DNA from 2 places in the Phyllobacterium sp. CL33Tsu genome. Region 1 is predicted to be linked to the other one. Evidence: riboswitches for the same ligand, from Rfam matches in the RefSeq annotation. Region 1 holds a riboswitch; the other holds the start of a gene.
The links. Region 1 has a riboswitch for thiamine pyrophosphate ahead of thiB (thiamine ABC transporter substrate binding subunit). Riboswitches for the same ligand answer to the same signal wherever they lie in the genome.
Positions count from the first base shown of each region.

Region 1 (7,435 bases):
TTCGCCCAAGCCAAACTAGCACATCGTTACGACACGAAGGCGCAGCCATCGGCGAGCCGGATAACCCGATCCTCCGGGCGAATGACTGTTTTCCGATGAGTGATGGCGATGATGGTTACCTCGTCCTTCAAACGACGCAGCCCTTGCATGATATCGGCCTCAGTACCCTCGTCGAGGGCGGAACTCGCCTCGTCGAGCAGAAGCATTCTCGGATTGGCGTAGAGCGCACGGGCAATGGCGATACGCTGGCGCTCGCCGCCTGAGAGTTTCAAGCCGCGCTCCCCGACAACGGTCGCAAAACCCTCGGGAAGCTGTGCGATGAAATCGTCGATGGCAGCGTTGGCGGCCGCCTTGAGAAGCAGCTCGCGGTCGAGCGGCCGGCCGAGCACGATATTCGCCTCGATCGTGTCGTGCAGGAGCATGATTTCTTGCGGCACGACGCCGATCGCCTTGAACCAGTCGGAGCGTGCAATGGTCTTCAGATCGACCCCGTCCGCCGTAATGCGCCCTGATTGCGGCTCCAGCGATTTCAGGGCAAGCTTGAACAGGGTCGATTTGCCTGCACCGGTTTCGCCGGTAATGAAAGTTACCCGTCCGCGCTCGACGCAAAAACTGATGTCTTTCAGTCCTTTGGACTCGCGGTAGCCGAAAGCGACCTGGTCGAAACACAAGGTTCCCTCGACCAGGGTGAACACGTTGTGTGCGCTGGGCTCAGGCTCTTCCGGCGCCATCCACATCCGCGCGAAGGGCAGGAATTCGGAATAGGACTTCACCAGGTCGTCGATGGCATAGCCGATCATTTCGAACGGTTGATTGAGCTGCAACAACAGCATGTTGAACAATACGACATCGCCTACCGAGAGTTCGCCGGCCTGATAACGCGGCAGCAGGACAACGAAAGCGATTACCAGTTGAAGCGCCAGCGCCGTTCCATGGACGCAGGCGAAGCTTATTTCGATATTTACGTATTTTCGCCACTTCTCGCGAACCGTCCGCGCATTTTCCGCAAAGCGCTCTCCTACCCAGTTCGCGCTTCCGAAATAGCGCAGCGTTTCCATCGAATTGACCGAATTGCCGACAAAGCGCGCGTTTTCCTGGCTCGTTTCAATGGCTACATCAAGATGCGGCCGTTCCCATTTGTTGGAAAAGTAGGTAGCGGTTATGAAGAACGCACCGTAGCCGAACACAATCGCGGCAATTTCCCAGTTGATCGTTGCGCCGAGCGTGACCACGGTCAGCGTAATGCGGATCAACCCCGGTAGGATTGCCAGGATCCCAAGCTGGATCACGCCGGCGAGCGCGTGTTGGCCGCTCGACTGGGCGCTTTGAATCTCCGCAGGATTATGATCGATGAAGAAGGCGACATGCTTTCGCAGCAGCCTTGCGAAAAAGCTCGTCCCGGCAATGAAATTGACGTTTTGCGCATTCATGAACGACAGGCTTTGAACCACGCGCTCCAGCGCCGTCTGCAGACCCTGAAGCACGGCATATGTCACCCAGCCCAAAAGCAAGCTCTCGGCAAGTTTGTCCGCGCCAAGGCGATCGACCAAACGCGAGAAAAAATAGGGGGCCATGACCGATGTAACGGCCGACAGGGCCACTACCGCTGCGATCAGGAGAAGCGTCCAGCGCGATTGTCGCCAATAGATATGAAGAATAGAGCGCAAGGGCTCGGCTAGCACGCGCCAATCGACCAAGGTTCCGGCTCCGGATAGGTGGGAAAGCCGGCAATCTCTTGCAGGAGCGCGTCGGGGGCAACCCCTACCTTGGACTAAATGATTTCAGCCTTCGATCTCTTCGCGCAGCATTTCGAGTTCGAGCCATTCATGCTCATGCGCTTCGAGGCTATGCCGCTTCTTGGCGATATCGTCGACGGTCTTGTTGAAGAGACCGGCATTCTTGGCGAAGAGGTCCGGGTCGGCGAGTTTCTTTTCGAGCGCGGCAATTTCCGCATGCAGCGTCTCGATCTTTGCCGGCAGCGTTTCGAGCGCGAATTTCTGCTTGTAGGATAGCTTGCGCTTTTCCTCTCGCGCCGGCGCCGCTTTTCCTGCGTCGCTCGTCGCGGCGGACGCCTTCGCGCCCTTGATTTCCTTGCGTGTCGCCAGCGCTTCCTTGCGCTGCGCCAGCATGTCCGTGTAGCCGCCGGCGTATTCGAGCCAGCGTCCATTGCCTTCCGGCGCGATCACCGACGTCACCGTACGGTCGAGAAAATCGCGATCGTGGCTTACAAGCAGCACGGTTCCCGGAAAGCCCGCGACCAGTTCCTGCAGCAGATCGAGCGTCTCCATGTCGAGATCGTTGGTCGGCTCGTCCAGCACGAGAAGGTTTGCGGGTCGGGCAAGAACGCGCGCCAGCATCAACCGCGCCCGCTCGCCGCCGGAAAGTTCGCGGATCGGCGTGCGCAATTGCTCCGGCTGGAACAGGAAGTCCTTCATGTAGGAAGCGACATGGCGTTGCTCGCCATTGACGATGACGTTCTCGCCGCGCCCGTCTGTCAGATAGTCGGATAGCGTCTGTTCGAGATTGAGGCTGTCGCGCCTCTGGTCGAGCACCGCGATTTCAAGATTGGTGCCAAGTTTCAGCGTGCCGCTGTCGGATGCGAGCTGGCCGGTGAGCATGGAGAGAAGCGTGGTCTTGCCGGCACCATTCGGCCCAACGAAACCGACGCAATCGCCGCGCTGGATCCGGGTCGAAAAATCATCGACCAAGACATTATCGCCGTAGGCCTTGGACAAATGCTCGGCTTCGATGACCAGCTTGCCCGATTCCCTTGCGTCGCTGGCCTTCAGGACAGCCGTTCCCTGCGCCCGCCGGTGATTGCGGAATTCGCTGCGCATGGTCTGCAATTCGCCAAGGCGGCGCATGTTGCGCTTGCGCCGTGCGGTGACGCCATAACGCAGCCAATGTTCTTCACGCACGATCTGGCGCCCGAGCTTGTGAAGGTCGCGTTCCTCTTCTTCGAGGATCTTGTCGCGCCACTCCTCAAAGCCGGCGAAACCCTGTTCGAGCCGTCTCGTAACGCCGCGATCCAGCCACACCGTCGCACGGCTGACGTTTTCGAGAAAGCGCCGGTCATGCGAAATGACCACGAGGGCCGAGCGCATCTGGCGAAGTTCGCCTTCCAGCCATTCGATCGTCGTCAGGTCGAGATGGTTCGTCGGCTCGTCGAGAAGCAGGATATCCGGCTGCGGCGCGAGCACCTTGGCAAGCGCCGCCCTGCGCGCCTCGCCGCCCGAGAGATTGTCTGGCTTTTCTTCGCCGGTAAGCCCCAGATGTTCCAGCAGATAGCCGACGCGGTAGTGGTCGTCGGCGGGTCCGAGCCCAGCTTCCACATAGTCGTGGACATTTGCAAAGCCATCCATGTCCGGCGCCTGCGCGAGATAGCGCACTGTCACGCCCGGATGCTTGAACACCTCGCCATCGGTCGGCGCAATGAAGCCGGCCGCGATTTTTAACAGCGTCGATTTGCCCGAACCATTGCGTCCAACCAGGGCAATGCGATCACCCTCGCTGACGGAAAGCGCAGCATCGGTCAGGAGCGGCGTGCCGCCGAATGTCAGCGCAATCTGGTCGAGACGAAGCAGTGGTGGGGCCATGAAGAAATCAAATCCAGCGGTACAGGCAGACCGGGAGTGGCCGGGCGCATGGCCTTTTCGGCGAGAAACGTGCCCCTGTCAAATAAAACAGGCCGGAATTTTCCGGCCCGTCGTTGGACTGTGCGTTGAAAATCAGTATCCGCTGCCGCCATAGGCGCCGCCGCCATTGCCTTCGCAAGGCGCGGTATAGATCGAGCCGTCACGCCGCTGGTAGCGGCAGAGGTTCTGCGTCTGGCCTTGCGGCGTCGTTACGGTACCGATTGCGGCACCGAGCAAGGCACCGCCTGCTGCACCAACCACCGTGCTCTTCGTGTCATGCCCCAGCGCCTGGCCGGCAATCGCACCCAGGCCACCGCCAATCAGGGCGCCCGTCCCTCCACGTACGTTTTGCTCGCTCGTTGCGCAACCGGCAACAGAGACGGCCAGCAGCGCGGATACCGCAATCGCGGTCAGACGTAACTTCATGACAAATCCTTTCATGTCCAAAACAGATGCGGCGGACCCTGCTGTGCCAATAAGGCAGAAGAAAGTTTTCCGTCGCGCTTACCAACAAATTATGACGGAGCCCTCGTCGACATTCTCGGCTCGTGTCCCGAGGATCATGGCTGTATGAAACCGGTGGAGGGTCCGCGTACGCCACGCTCACCTACGATCAGTAGCGTCGTTGGGCTACTCCGCCCTGGCCAAAAAAACAGGCCGGGAAAATCCCGGCCTGCTCTTATGCAAGAAATAACCGATTATCGGCACGGAGCCTGATAACGCTGGCCATAACGATTCTCGTATGTGCAATAACGATTGCTATTGTTGTTGGTGGCAGCACCAACCAAAGCACCACCGGCACCGCCGATTGCAGCACCTGCAAGGGCGCCCTTGCCACCGTTGATTGCACCACCAGCCAATGCACCCAATGCCGCACCGCCTACGCCGTAGCCGGCGACGCGCTGATCAGACGTGGTGCACCCTGCGGCCGAAAACGCCAGGAGTCCGGCGACTGCAATCGTGGACAAACTTTTCAACATGGAAGACCTCTCCCGTTGTTAGAACCAAATTTCAACAGCTTGCGTCCCCAATGCTGTCCTGCAACAATTACATCTAGCGCTTTTTTTTACAAGCCGGATGCCGGTTGCAAGGCAGCAATCAGGATTGCCTTACCTGAATCGAGCGATACCCGGAGAGTTCCGCGTACCGAATTCGAGACAGTAAGCGATGAACCGAAAGAAAGTTCCATATTTTGCAGCGGCCAGCGCGCGCCTTCGATAAAAAGGCCGTGCAATGGCGAAAATGCAACAATGCTGAAGAGCGTATCTTCGGGGAAATCGAACCTATAGGAACCTGCGACCAGCGGATGCGCTTCTTCATCACCGCTGGAGAGGATTATCTTGCGGCCCTCGGCCGCATGGGCGGTCGCCATGGTGAGATGCAGGAGCGTGTGATCTGTGCGCGAACCGCCGAACGCCCCGCACAGAATGACCTCGGTTGCGCCGAGCCGATAGGCCTGGTTGAGCGCCAGCTCGCCGTCCGTCATATCCTTTGCAGCCGGGAAAACCGAACGGGGAACATGCGCATAACGCCGGTCGAGTTCGGGCGACGTCGAATCGAAATCGCCGAGCCAAAGCTCGGGTTCGAGGCCGAGGGCTTCGGCATGTGCTATGCCGCCATCGGCCGCAAGGACGCGGGCACCGGCGACGAGGTCCCTGAGGCGATCATTGGCGTGGACGGTTCCGCCGAGAAGAATGACAAACTTGCTCATGACGCGGCCATAGCATGCGGCACCCGCGCCGCATAGCGTCGTTCAGCGTGACATGAAGCTGCCGGGCAAAGGCATGCGTGCGAATGCTAAAACCCTGTAAGCTGCACCAGCGAGATACCGTAGAATATGTAAGCCCCGATTGCCGTGGCGATGGCGATGACCACCAGCATGGCCCCATCCGTGAGTTCGAACATTTCTGCCCCCTTAGTCTTCTTATTGTTCTGAAGGGAAATCTAGCAGATTCGCGGGCGCATGGCTTCACACAAATCCGGGTTAATTAGCGCGGACTAACTGGCCCCCAAAATTGCGATCGCAACCACACGCAAGACGGGCAATCGGCTTGCGCCGACCAATGTTTTTCTTTAATCTTTGCAACGCTCTAACGGGGTGCCTGCCAGAAATGACAGGCTGAGAGGCACAAGGTGAAACACCTGCCAACCCGCGGAACCTGATCCGGTTTGTACCGGCGGAGGGATTAGACGCGGCATCACAGCCGGCGCACCAATCCTTTTGAACACCAAGCTAAGGAGGCGCCGATGCGGCCGCTAACGACATTATTGAAATTTGCACTCATAATCGGTGCGCTGGCCCTCGCTTTCCCGGCGGGTGCCAACGCCGAAGGCAAGCTCACCGTCTATACCTATGAAAGCTTCACCGCAGAGTGGGGCCCCGGCCCCAAGGTAAAGGAGGCTTTCGAAACACACTGCGGTTGCACGGTCGACTTCGTTGCCGTGACCGACGGCGTTGCCCTTCTTAACCGGTTGAAGCTCGAAGGCACTGCAACGAAGGCGGACATTGTACTCGGTCTTGATACGAACCTCACCTATGAAGCGGCAGCGACCGGCCTCTTCGCGCCGCACGGCATCGATACGAAGGCAGTAGTAATTCCGGGTGGCTACAAGGACGATACTTTCGTACCCTTCGACTATGGCTACTTTGCCGTTATTTATGACACGGAAAAGCTGACGAACCCTCCGGCGAGCCTCAAGGACCTCGTCGAAGGCGATCCGAAACAGAAGATCGTCATAGAGGACCCGCGTACTTCGACGCCGGGCCTCGGACTGCTCCTGTGGGTAAAATCGGTCTATGGCGACAAGGCGGGCGAAGCTTGGGCCAAACTCAAGAACCGCGTCTTGACCGTTACGCCCGGCTGGTCGGAAGCATACGGCCTCTTCACCAAGGGTGAAGCGCCGCTTGTCCTCTCCTATACGACATCTCCTGCCTATCACGAGATCGCCGAAAAGACCGAGCGCTACAAGGCGGCCTCGTTCGCCGAAGGCCACTATCTGCAGGTTGAAGTCGCGGGCCAGACCACGACGGGCGCGAAGAACCCGCTGGCCAAGGAATTTCTTGCCTTCATGACCTCGCCTGCCTTCCAGGACGCCATCCCGGAAAACAACTGGATGTTCCCGGCGGCAAAAACCAGCGCGCCGCTGAACCCGGCCTTCGACAGGCTGGTAAAGCCCGTAACGACCCTGATGTTCTCGCCGGAGGAAGTCGCCAAGAACCGCAAGGCCTGGATCGACGAGTGGCTTGCGTCGATGAGCCTGTAACGCATTGACGCCCACCATCTCCCTCAAACCTTTGGCCGGGGCACTCGCCCTGGCCTTTCTCGCCCTGCTTGCGGGGGGAGCCTTGCTCGGTCTCCTGAGCGAGGCATTGCGTGGCAATACCGAAGGCTTTGCTGCATTCGACAGCTATTTGTGGAGAGTTGCACGCTTCACCCTGTTGCAGGCCGTTCTTTCAATGCTGCTCTCGATCGCCTTTGCCATCCCGCTGGCCCGGGCCCTCCATGCCAATCCTGATTTTCCGGGGCGGCCGATGATCTTGCGCCTTTTCGCCCTGCCCCTAGCCCTGCCCGCGCTTGTCGCTGTGCTCGGGATCACCAGCATTTACGGACGCAACGGCCTTCTCGCTGCACTGCTTGCGCAATCCGGCTTTGAAATCATACCGAACATCTACGGCCTCACTGGCATTCTGATCGCCCACGTGTTCTTCAACCTGCCGCTGGCAACGCGGTTCATTCTCGCCAGCCTCGATTCAATTCCGGAAGATTACTGGAAGCTCTCCGCTCAGCTCGGCATGCGCG
Region 1 is NZ_FORJ01000001.1:1,707,484-1,714,918, reverse strand. It holds gene BM074_RS08330 (cell division protein ZapA) at 1-19, shown strand, start outside; gene BM074_RS08325 (ABC transporter ATP-binding protein) at 27-1,697, opposite strand; gene BM074_RS08320 (ABC-F family ATP-binding cassette domain-containing protein) at 1,782-3,596, opposite strand; gene BM074_RS08315 (glycine zipper 2TM domain-containing protein) at 3,729-4,061, opposite strand; gene BM074_RS08310 (hypothetical protein) at 4,334-4,615, opposite strand; gene BM074_RS08305 (thiamine diphosphokinase) at 4,702-5,346, opposite strand; TPP riboswitch at 5,720-5,838, shown strand; gene thiB (thiamine ABC transporter substrate binding subunit) at 5,883-6,899, shown strand; gene thiP (thiamine/thiamine pyrophosphate ABC transporter permease) at 6,904-7,435, shown strand, end outside.

Region 2 (7,435 bases), on a different contig from region 1:
CTTTCCATGAGCATCCGTCGTATTGAAGTTGGTCCGCGCATGAGCCAGGCCGTTATCCATGGCAACACGGTATATCTCGCCGGGCAGGTGGGTGGCCCGGGCAAGAGTGTTACCGAGCAGACCAAGGATGTCCTTGCGGCCGTCGATCGCCTGCTCAAGGAAGCCGGCACCGACAAGTCGAAGCTGCTCCAGGCCATTATCTGGCTCGACGACATGAAGGACTTCAGCGAGATGAACGCCGTGTGGGATAGCTGGGTCGATCCGGCCAATACGCCCGCGCGCGCGACCGGCGAAGCCAAGCTCGCAACGCCCGAATACAAGGTCGAGATCATCGTCACCGCCGCTCTCTGATTCGGTTTGGCGCACGTCAATGTGCGTTATTCTTGAAGCGGTTGTCACCATCCTGCCGTAAAAGGCGGTTTCTTTGCAGCAAAGCCCGAGTAAATTGCTCGGGCAGGCTGGATTTTTGGCGCGGAAATGCATAAAGTCCGCGCTTCTCCGGATTGCCACAGGGGCAATTCTTCAAACGCTTGTCTGATTGTAGCCAATTGCTATTGCGCAAGACGAGGCAAGCATGGGTAAGGAAAACGATTGCAAGTACTCGTTCGAGACAACAATGTTGAACAGGCCCTCCGGGTCCTGAAGAAAAAGATGCAGCGGGAGGGTCTCTTCCGCGAAATGAAGGCGCGCCAGGCATTCGAAAAGCCGTCCGAGCGCCGTGTCCGTGAAAAAGCTGAAGCCGTCAGCCGCGCCCGCAAGGCAGCGCGCAAGCAGGCACAGCGCGAAGGTCTCCTGCCAGGACCGAAGAAGAAGGAACGCCCGCCGCGTCCGAATGGCAATAGCGGTGGCGATTTCAACCGATAGTCGGTGACCGGCCCGTCCGGTCATTTTTATAGCGAGAAAACCCGCACGGCCTTGCCCGGGCGGGTTTCGTTTTTCCTGGCCCTGAATGGTCGGCCGGGATCATCCCTTGGGCGGTTTCCAGAAAGTGCCTCCTTGCGCGGCCCAATAGCCTGCCTATTCATGCAGGCATTCAGTCATGCATCATGGAGACAAGCATATGGCGCTCAAGCTCAACATTATCATTGCCAGCACACGCCCCGGTCGTGGCGGTCCGGCAGTCGCAAAGTGGTTTCATGAATTTGCCAGCTTGGATGCCCGGTTCGAAACCGCGCTGATCGACCTTGCCGAGATAAACCTGCCTCTCCTTGATGAACCGCATCATCCCCGCATGCTGAAATATGAAAAGGCTCATACCAAGCGTTGGAGCAGCCTCGTCGATGCGGCAGACGCAACCGTTTTCGTTACCCCGGAATATGATTATTTTGCTCCGCCATCGCTCATCAACGCTTTGATTTACCTGTCCAAGGAGTGGAATTACAAACCGGCCGGATTTGTCAGCTATGGCGGCGTATCCGGCGGCTTGCGCTCGGTCGAGTCGGTAAAAGGGCTGGTTGCGGGCTTGCGCATGATGCCGATTCCCGACGGCGTTGCCGTGCATTCGTATCAGCAGTTCATTGATGATGAAGGCGTCTTCCAAGCCACCGAATCGATGACGGGCAGCGCGGCGACAATGCTGGCGGAGCTTGCCAAGTGGGCAGAGGCCCTGAAGCCGCTGCGCACCTGACCTGACGTATTGACCCGCTTGACAACAGCGTTGCAGGCGGGTCTCTTAGAGACATTCACCAGGGGGGTCCCGACAAGGGGCTGAGATACTGCTGGCCATCGGCAAGCGCAGTGACCCGTTGAACCTGATCCAGTTCATACTGGCGTAGGGACGGTGCAAAAGTCTGCGCGGGCCAGGGATCTCCTGTTGTAGTTCGCACAAGCCTTTCATCCTTCCGGCACAGAACTGGGTTTCGCGCCTGCATGGCCATAATGGCGTGCGGGCAATTTGAACTGGCGGGCGTTTTTGAGCGTTCGCGGAGCAAAGGAACCTGATGATGACCGCAATTACTCCAATCGTTTCGACCGGCGCGCTCCCGGCATCGACCAAGGTCTACAAGGCCGGGCGCATATATGCGGATTTGCGCGTACCGATGCGCGAAATTGCCGTGCATCCGACGGCGGGCGAGCCCAATATCACCGTCTATGATGCGTCCGGTCCCTATAGCGATCCGCTCGTGACGATCGATATTGCGCAGGGCCTGCCACGCATGCGGGAGGCCTGGCTTGAGGCGAGGGGCGACACGATTGTTTATGACGGCCGCCACGTTCTCCCTGCCGATAATGGCTTTGCGACCGGTGAACGCCTGACGCCGGCTTTCTCCGGTCTCAGCAGGCCACGCAGGTCCAGGGACGGCCGTGCCGTTACCCAACTCGCCTATGCGCGGGCAGGCATCGTTACGCCGGAGATGGAGTTTGTCGCGATTCGCGAAAACCTTGGCCGCGAAGCGGCGAGGAGCGCGTTGGTACGCGACGGCGAATCCTTCGGAGCGGCAATACCGGACTATGTGACGCCCGAATTCGTGCGCGACGAGATCGCGCGGGGCAGGGCGATCATCCCTGCCAATATCAACCACCCCGAACTCGAGCCGATGATCATCGGCCGCAATTTCCTCGTCAAGATCAATGCCAATATCGGCAATTCCGCTGTCACCTCTTCGATGGCCGAGGAGGTCGAGAAAATGGTCTGGGCGACGCGCTGGGGCGCGGATACGGTCATGGACCTTTCGACCGGGCGCAATATTCACAATATCCGCGAGTGGATCATCCGCAACGCGCCAGTGCCGATCGGCACGGTTCCGCTCTATCAGGCGCTGGAAAAGGTGGGCGGTATCGCCGAGGACCTGAGCTGGGAGATTTTCCGCGATACGCTGATCGAACAGGCGGAACAGGGCGTCGACTATTTCACCATCCATGCCGGGGTGCGGCTTCATTACATCCCGCTCACCGTCAACCGGGTGACCGGCATTGTCTCGCGCGGCGGCTCGATCATGGCGAAGTGGTGCCTGCATCACCACAGGGAAAGCTTCCTTTACGAGCATTTCGCGGAAATCTGCGATATTTGCCGCGCCTATGATGTTTCCTTCTCCCTGGGTGACGGGCTGCGGCCTGGCTCGATCGCCGATGCCAACGATGCGGCGCAATTTGCCGAGCTCGAGACGCTCGGCGAACTCACCCGGATCGCCTGGGCCAAGGATTGCCAGGTGATGATCGAAGGGCCCGGCCACGTGCCGATGCACAAGATCAAGGAGAACATGGACAAGCAGCTCGCCGTTTGCGGCGAGGCTCCATTTTATACGCTCGGACCGCTGACGACAGACATCGCACCCGGCTACGATCACATCACCTCCGGCATCGGCGCAGCAATGATCGGCTGGTTCGGCACAGCAATGCTCTGCTACGTCACACCCAAGGAGCATCTCGGCCTGCCCAATCGGGACGATGTCAAGGTCGGCGTCATCACCTACAAGATCGCCGCCCATGCGGCCGACCTTGCCAAGGGTCATCCGGCGGCGAAACTGCGCGACGACGCGCTGTCGCGGGCGCGTTTCGAGTTCCGCTGGGAAGACCAGTTCAACCTGTCGCTCGATCCCGAAACCGCGCGCCTCTATCACGATGAGACACTTCCGAAAGAAGCGCACAAAGTGGCGCATTTCTGCTCGATGTGCGGGCCGAAATTCTGTTCGATGCGCATTTCGCACGACATCAGGGCGGAGGCGCAGAAGGAAGGCATGGCGGCGATGGCGGCGAAATTCCGCGAGGGCGGCGATCTCTATATGCCGCTGGAAAATGGCGGTTGATCCATGGCGGTGCTTGTCAAAGGCGCGGCCGTTGCCGGCCTGGCGGTCGCGCATGAACTGATGGTGCGCGGTATCGAGGTGACCGTGGTCGATCCAGCGCCCGGAGGCCTAAGGGCCGCATCCTGGTATGCTGGCGGTATGCTAGCGCCCTATTGCGAAAGGGAAAGCGCCGAGCAGGCCGTCGTCGAGCTTGGACGAGCGGCAGCTGATTGGTGGGAGGAAGCACTGCCCGGCAGCGTGACCCGGAACGGCACGCTGGTCCTCGCCCCGGCACGCGACCATAAGGAACTCGACCGCTTTGGCGCGCGCACGTCCGGCTTCGAAATGGTCGATGAAGGAGGGATCGCGGCGCTTGAGCCCGACCTTTCCGGCCGCTTTCGCAAGGGGCTTCATTTTCCCAGCGAAGCGCATCTTGATCCTCGCCACGCGCTGGTCGGCCTTGCCGCAAAGCTTGCAGCCTCCGGTGTTTCTTTCGAAACCGATCTGTCGGCCCCGTCGGACTTCGAGTGGACCATAGAATGTGTCGGTCGCGCGACGCAGGACGAGAACATTCGCGGCGTGCGCGGCGAAATGCTGCTGTTGCGCACGCCGGATGTTGCCCTGTCGCGGCCGATACGGCTCATTCATCCCCGCTTTCCCGTCTACATCGTGCCAAGGGCAGGACAGACCTTCATGGTCGGCGCAACGATGATCGAAAGCGATGCGACCGGGCCGATCACAGCGCGTTCGATGATGGAACTGCTGAATGCCGCCTATAGCCTGCATCCCGCCTTTGGCGAGGCTGAGATCGTGGAGACTGGAACCGGTATCCGGCCAGCCTATGCCGACAACCTGCCGCGCGTCGTCCGCAACGGCAATGCAATCAGCATCAATGGACTTTTTCGCCACGGTTTCCTGCTTGCTCCCGCCATGGCGCTGCAGGCTGCGGACATGATTTTCGATGAAAGGAACAAGGCGCAATGAAACTCATCGTCAACGGTGAAACGCGGGAGGTCGCGGCGCAATTCCTCAACGCGCTGCTGAGCGAGCTGGAGTTCGAGGGCGAATGGCTGGCGACGGCGCTGAATGGCGAACTCGTCCGCTCGGCCGAGCGTACAGACTGCGCGCTCCGGGAGGGGGACCGCATCGAAATTCTGACGCCGCGGCAGGGAGGCTGAGCATGCTGACGCTTTACGGCACCGAACTTCATTCACATTTGCTCCTCGGAACCGCGCAATACCCATCGCCGGCAATTCTGCTCGACGCCATTAAGGCCTCAGGCACTGGGGTCGTCACGGTTTCCTTGCGCCGCGAAACGGCGGGTGGAAGTTCCGGCGAAAGGTTCTGGTCGTTGATTCGCTCTTCCGGCGTAAGCGTGCTGCCGAATACGGCCGGCTGCCATTCGGCGAAGGAAGCGGTGCTGACGGCACAGATGGCGCGTGATCTCTTCGCCACGGATTGGATCAAGCTCGAAGTCATCGGCAATCACGACACGCTGCAACCGGATGTTTTCACGCTGGTCGAGGCCGCGCGTATCCTGAGCAACGAGGGGTTCAAGGTCTTTCCCTATACGACCGACGACCTTGTCGTCGCCGGGAGGCTGATCGATGCCGGCTGCGAGGTGCTGATGCCATGGTGCGCTCCGATCGGCTCGGCGCAAGGCCCGTTGAACCTGCATGCGCTTCGCTCGCTGCGCGGTCATTTCCCGGATGTCCCGTTGATTGTCGATGCCGGCCTCGGCCGTCCGTCCCATGCGGCGATCGTGATGGAACTCGGCTTTGATGCGATCCTGCTCAACACGGCCGTGGCGAAGGCAGGTGATCCGGTGGCGATGGCCGGCGCCTTCGCCAAGGCGACGGAGGCCGGCTACGCCGCATTTCGCGCCGGCATGCTCGAGCCGCGCGATGTTGCCGTGCCGTCAACGCCGGTGATCGGCAAGGCAGTTTTTGGCTAGCAAACGCCTCGGCCAGTCAGCTATCGAGCAAGGCTGCGACGTTGTGGTTTTCGCCGTAGACGAGGCAATCGGCAATGGTTGTCTTGTCGAGGACGCCCCGCGTCACATTGGCCACCTCGTTGAAGACATGGCGAATCTCGCAGGTCGCTTCGCTGGCGCAATCCTCGCAGCGGCGATAGGCGATCTTGCTGAGGCAGGGGAGTGGCGCAATCGGTCCGTCGATGAGCCTCAGCACTTCGCCGAAAGTGATGTCCTCCGCGGATTTCAGTAGCAGATACCCGCCCATCTTGCCGCGACGGCTCATGACGATGCCCTGACGCTTCAGATCGAGAAGAATCTGCTCGAGGAACTTCTTTGGGATGTTCTGCTCTTCGGCGATGTCGGAGATAAAGAGCGCTTTCTCGGCATCCGCCCTGGCGAGCACGACAAGAGCCCGCAGTGCGTATTTGGCTTTTTGCGATATCATTTTCTCTGCCTGACCACCGTTTCAGCTGCAGTCATAGTCCGTCGCATACCATTTTCCATTGTAGAAGTGTTAAAAATCTTAAGTTTTTTTGCGGCGGAGGAATGGCTTAAAAATGGCGTGTAAGGCGCTGAAAAATAAGAATTCATTAAGATACTTGCCTCTTTGCCGAAGATAGGTTCACACGTTTGATACACGATTGAAACGGTAGAGATTATTGACAAATGATTTCAAGCCGTCATCATCAGCTATCGGTTGACCCCAAAAGGCAACTGCACTCTGCAACCGAAACCATTCTCGGAGGTCGCGATGTACAGTGAAGTATCGAGCATTTTCAATCGGGCCGAACGCTTGTGGCGCGACGTATTTACAGCAGAAACGCTGGAGCTGGATACCGGCGACTCCAAGAAGCGCGACTGCGATGAAGCGTCCGCCAAGCGCCATCGCAATTGGACGGAAGAAGACTTTCTCTGGTGCTGGCAGCATCGCGGTTTCTGGTAATCGCAGGCATATCCGGCGGTCGGAGCGACGCGCTGCAGGCAGTTGCTCCGTGCCACTACAGTTGTAGAATTTGGTTTCATTTATTGCATTAACAATAGAACAAAAGTCCTTCCGCGTCGGGCCCGCTCCGGCCATTCTGGCAAAAATTGCCCATCTTGAACCAGAGTGGCAATGGTCATCATTGCCGGTGCGTTCGCTCCCGGCCTGTGCGGGAGTTTTCCATGAAAAGACTATTGGTTTTGACGGCTGTGGCGCTCGGCCTCAGCCTTAATGCGGTGAAAGCGGCCGACGAGCCGAGCGAAATCCTCAACGTTTCCTACGATATCTCGCGCGAACTCTACGAGCAGATCGACAAGGCGTTTTCCGCTGCCTACAAGAGCGAGAAGGGCAAGGACATCACCGTCAACCAGTCGCATGCCGGTTCGTCCAAGCAGGCGCGCTCGATCCTTGAAGGGCTCGACGCCGATGTCGTGACCTTCAACCAGGTCACCGACGTTCAGGTCCTGCACGACAAGGGCAACTTCATCCCTGCCGACTGGCAGTCCCGCCTGCCGAATAATTCCTCGCCCTATTACTCGCTTCCCGCCTTCCTCGTTCGGGCGGGAAATCCCAAGCACATCAAGAACTGGGATGATCTTGTGCGCGACGACGTCAAGGTCGTGTTTCCCAACCCCAAGACATCGGGCAATGCGCGTTATACCTATCTGGCTGCCTACGCCTATGCGCTCGAAGCCAACAACAAGGATGAAGCGAAAGCTCAGGAGTTCGTCAAGAAACTGTTCGCCAATGTGC
Region 2 is NZ_FORJ01000002.1:471,016-478,450, reverse strand. It holds gene BM074_RS11935 (RidA family protein) at 7-351, shown strand; gene rpsU (30S ribosomal protein S21) at 592-864, shown strand; gene BM074_RS11925 (NADPH-dependent FMN reductase) at 1,061-1,627, shown strand; TPP riboswitch at 1,678-1,796, shown strand; gene thiC (phosphomethylpyrimidine synthase ThiC) at 1,944-3,746, shown strand; gene thiO (glycine oxidase ThiO) at 3,750-4,709, shown strand; gene thiS (sulfur carrier protein ThiS) at 4,706-4,903, shown strand; gene BM074_RS11905 (thiazole synthase) at 4,906-5,679, shown strand; gene BM074_RS11900 (RrF2 family transcriptional regulator) at 5,696-6,145, opposite strand; gene BM074_RS22720 (hypothetical protein) at 6,323-6,628, opposite strand; gene BM074_RS11890 (sulfate ABC transporter substrate-binding protein) at 6,865-7,435, shown strand, end outside.
Region 2: linked by a shared signal. The riboswitch ahead of thiC (phosphomethylpyrimidine synthase ThiC) and the one ahead of thiB (thiamine ABC transporter substrate binding subunit) in region 1 are both predicted to bind thiamine pyrophosphate.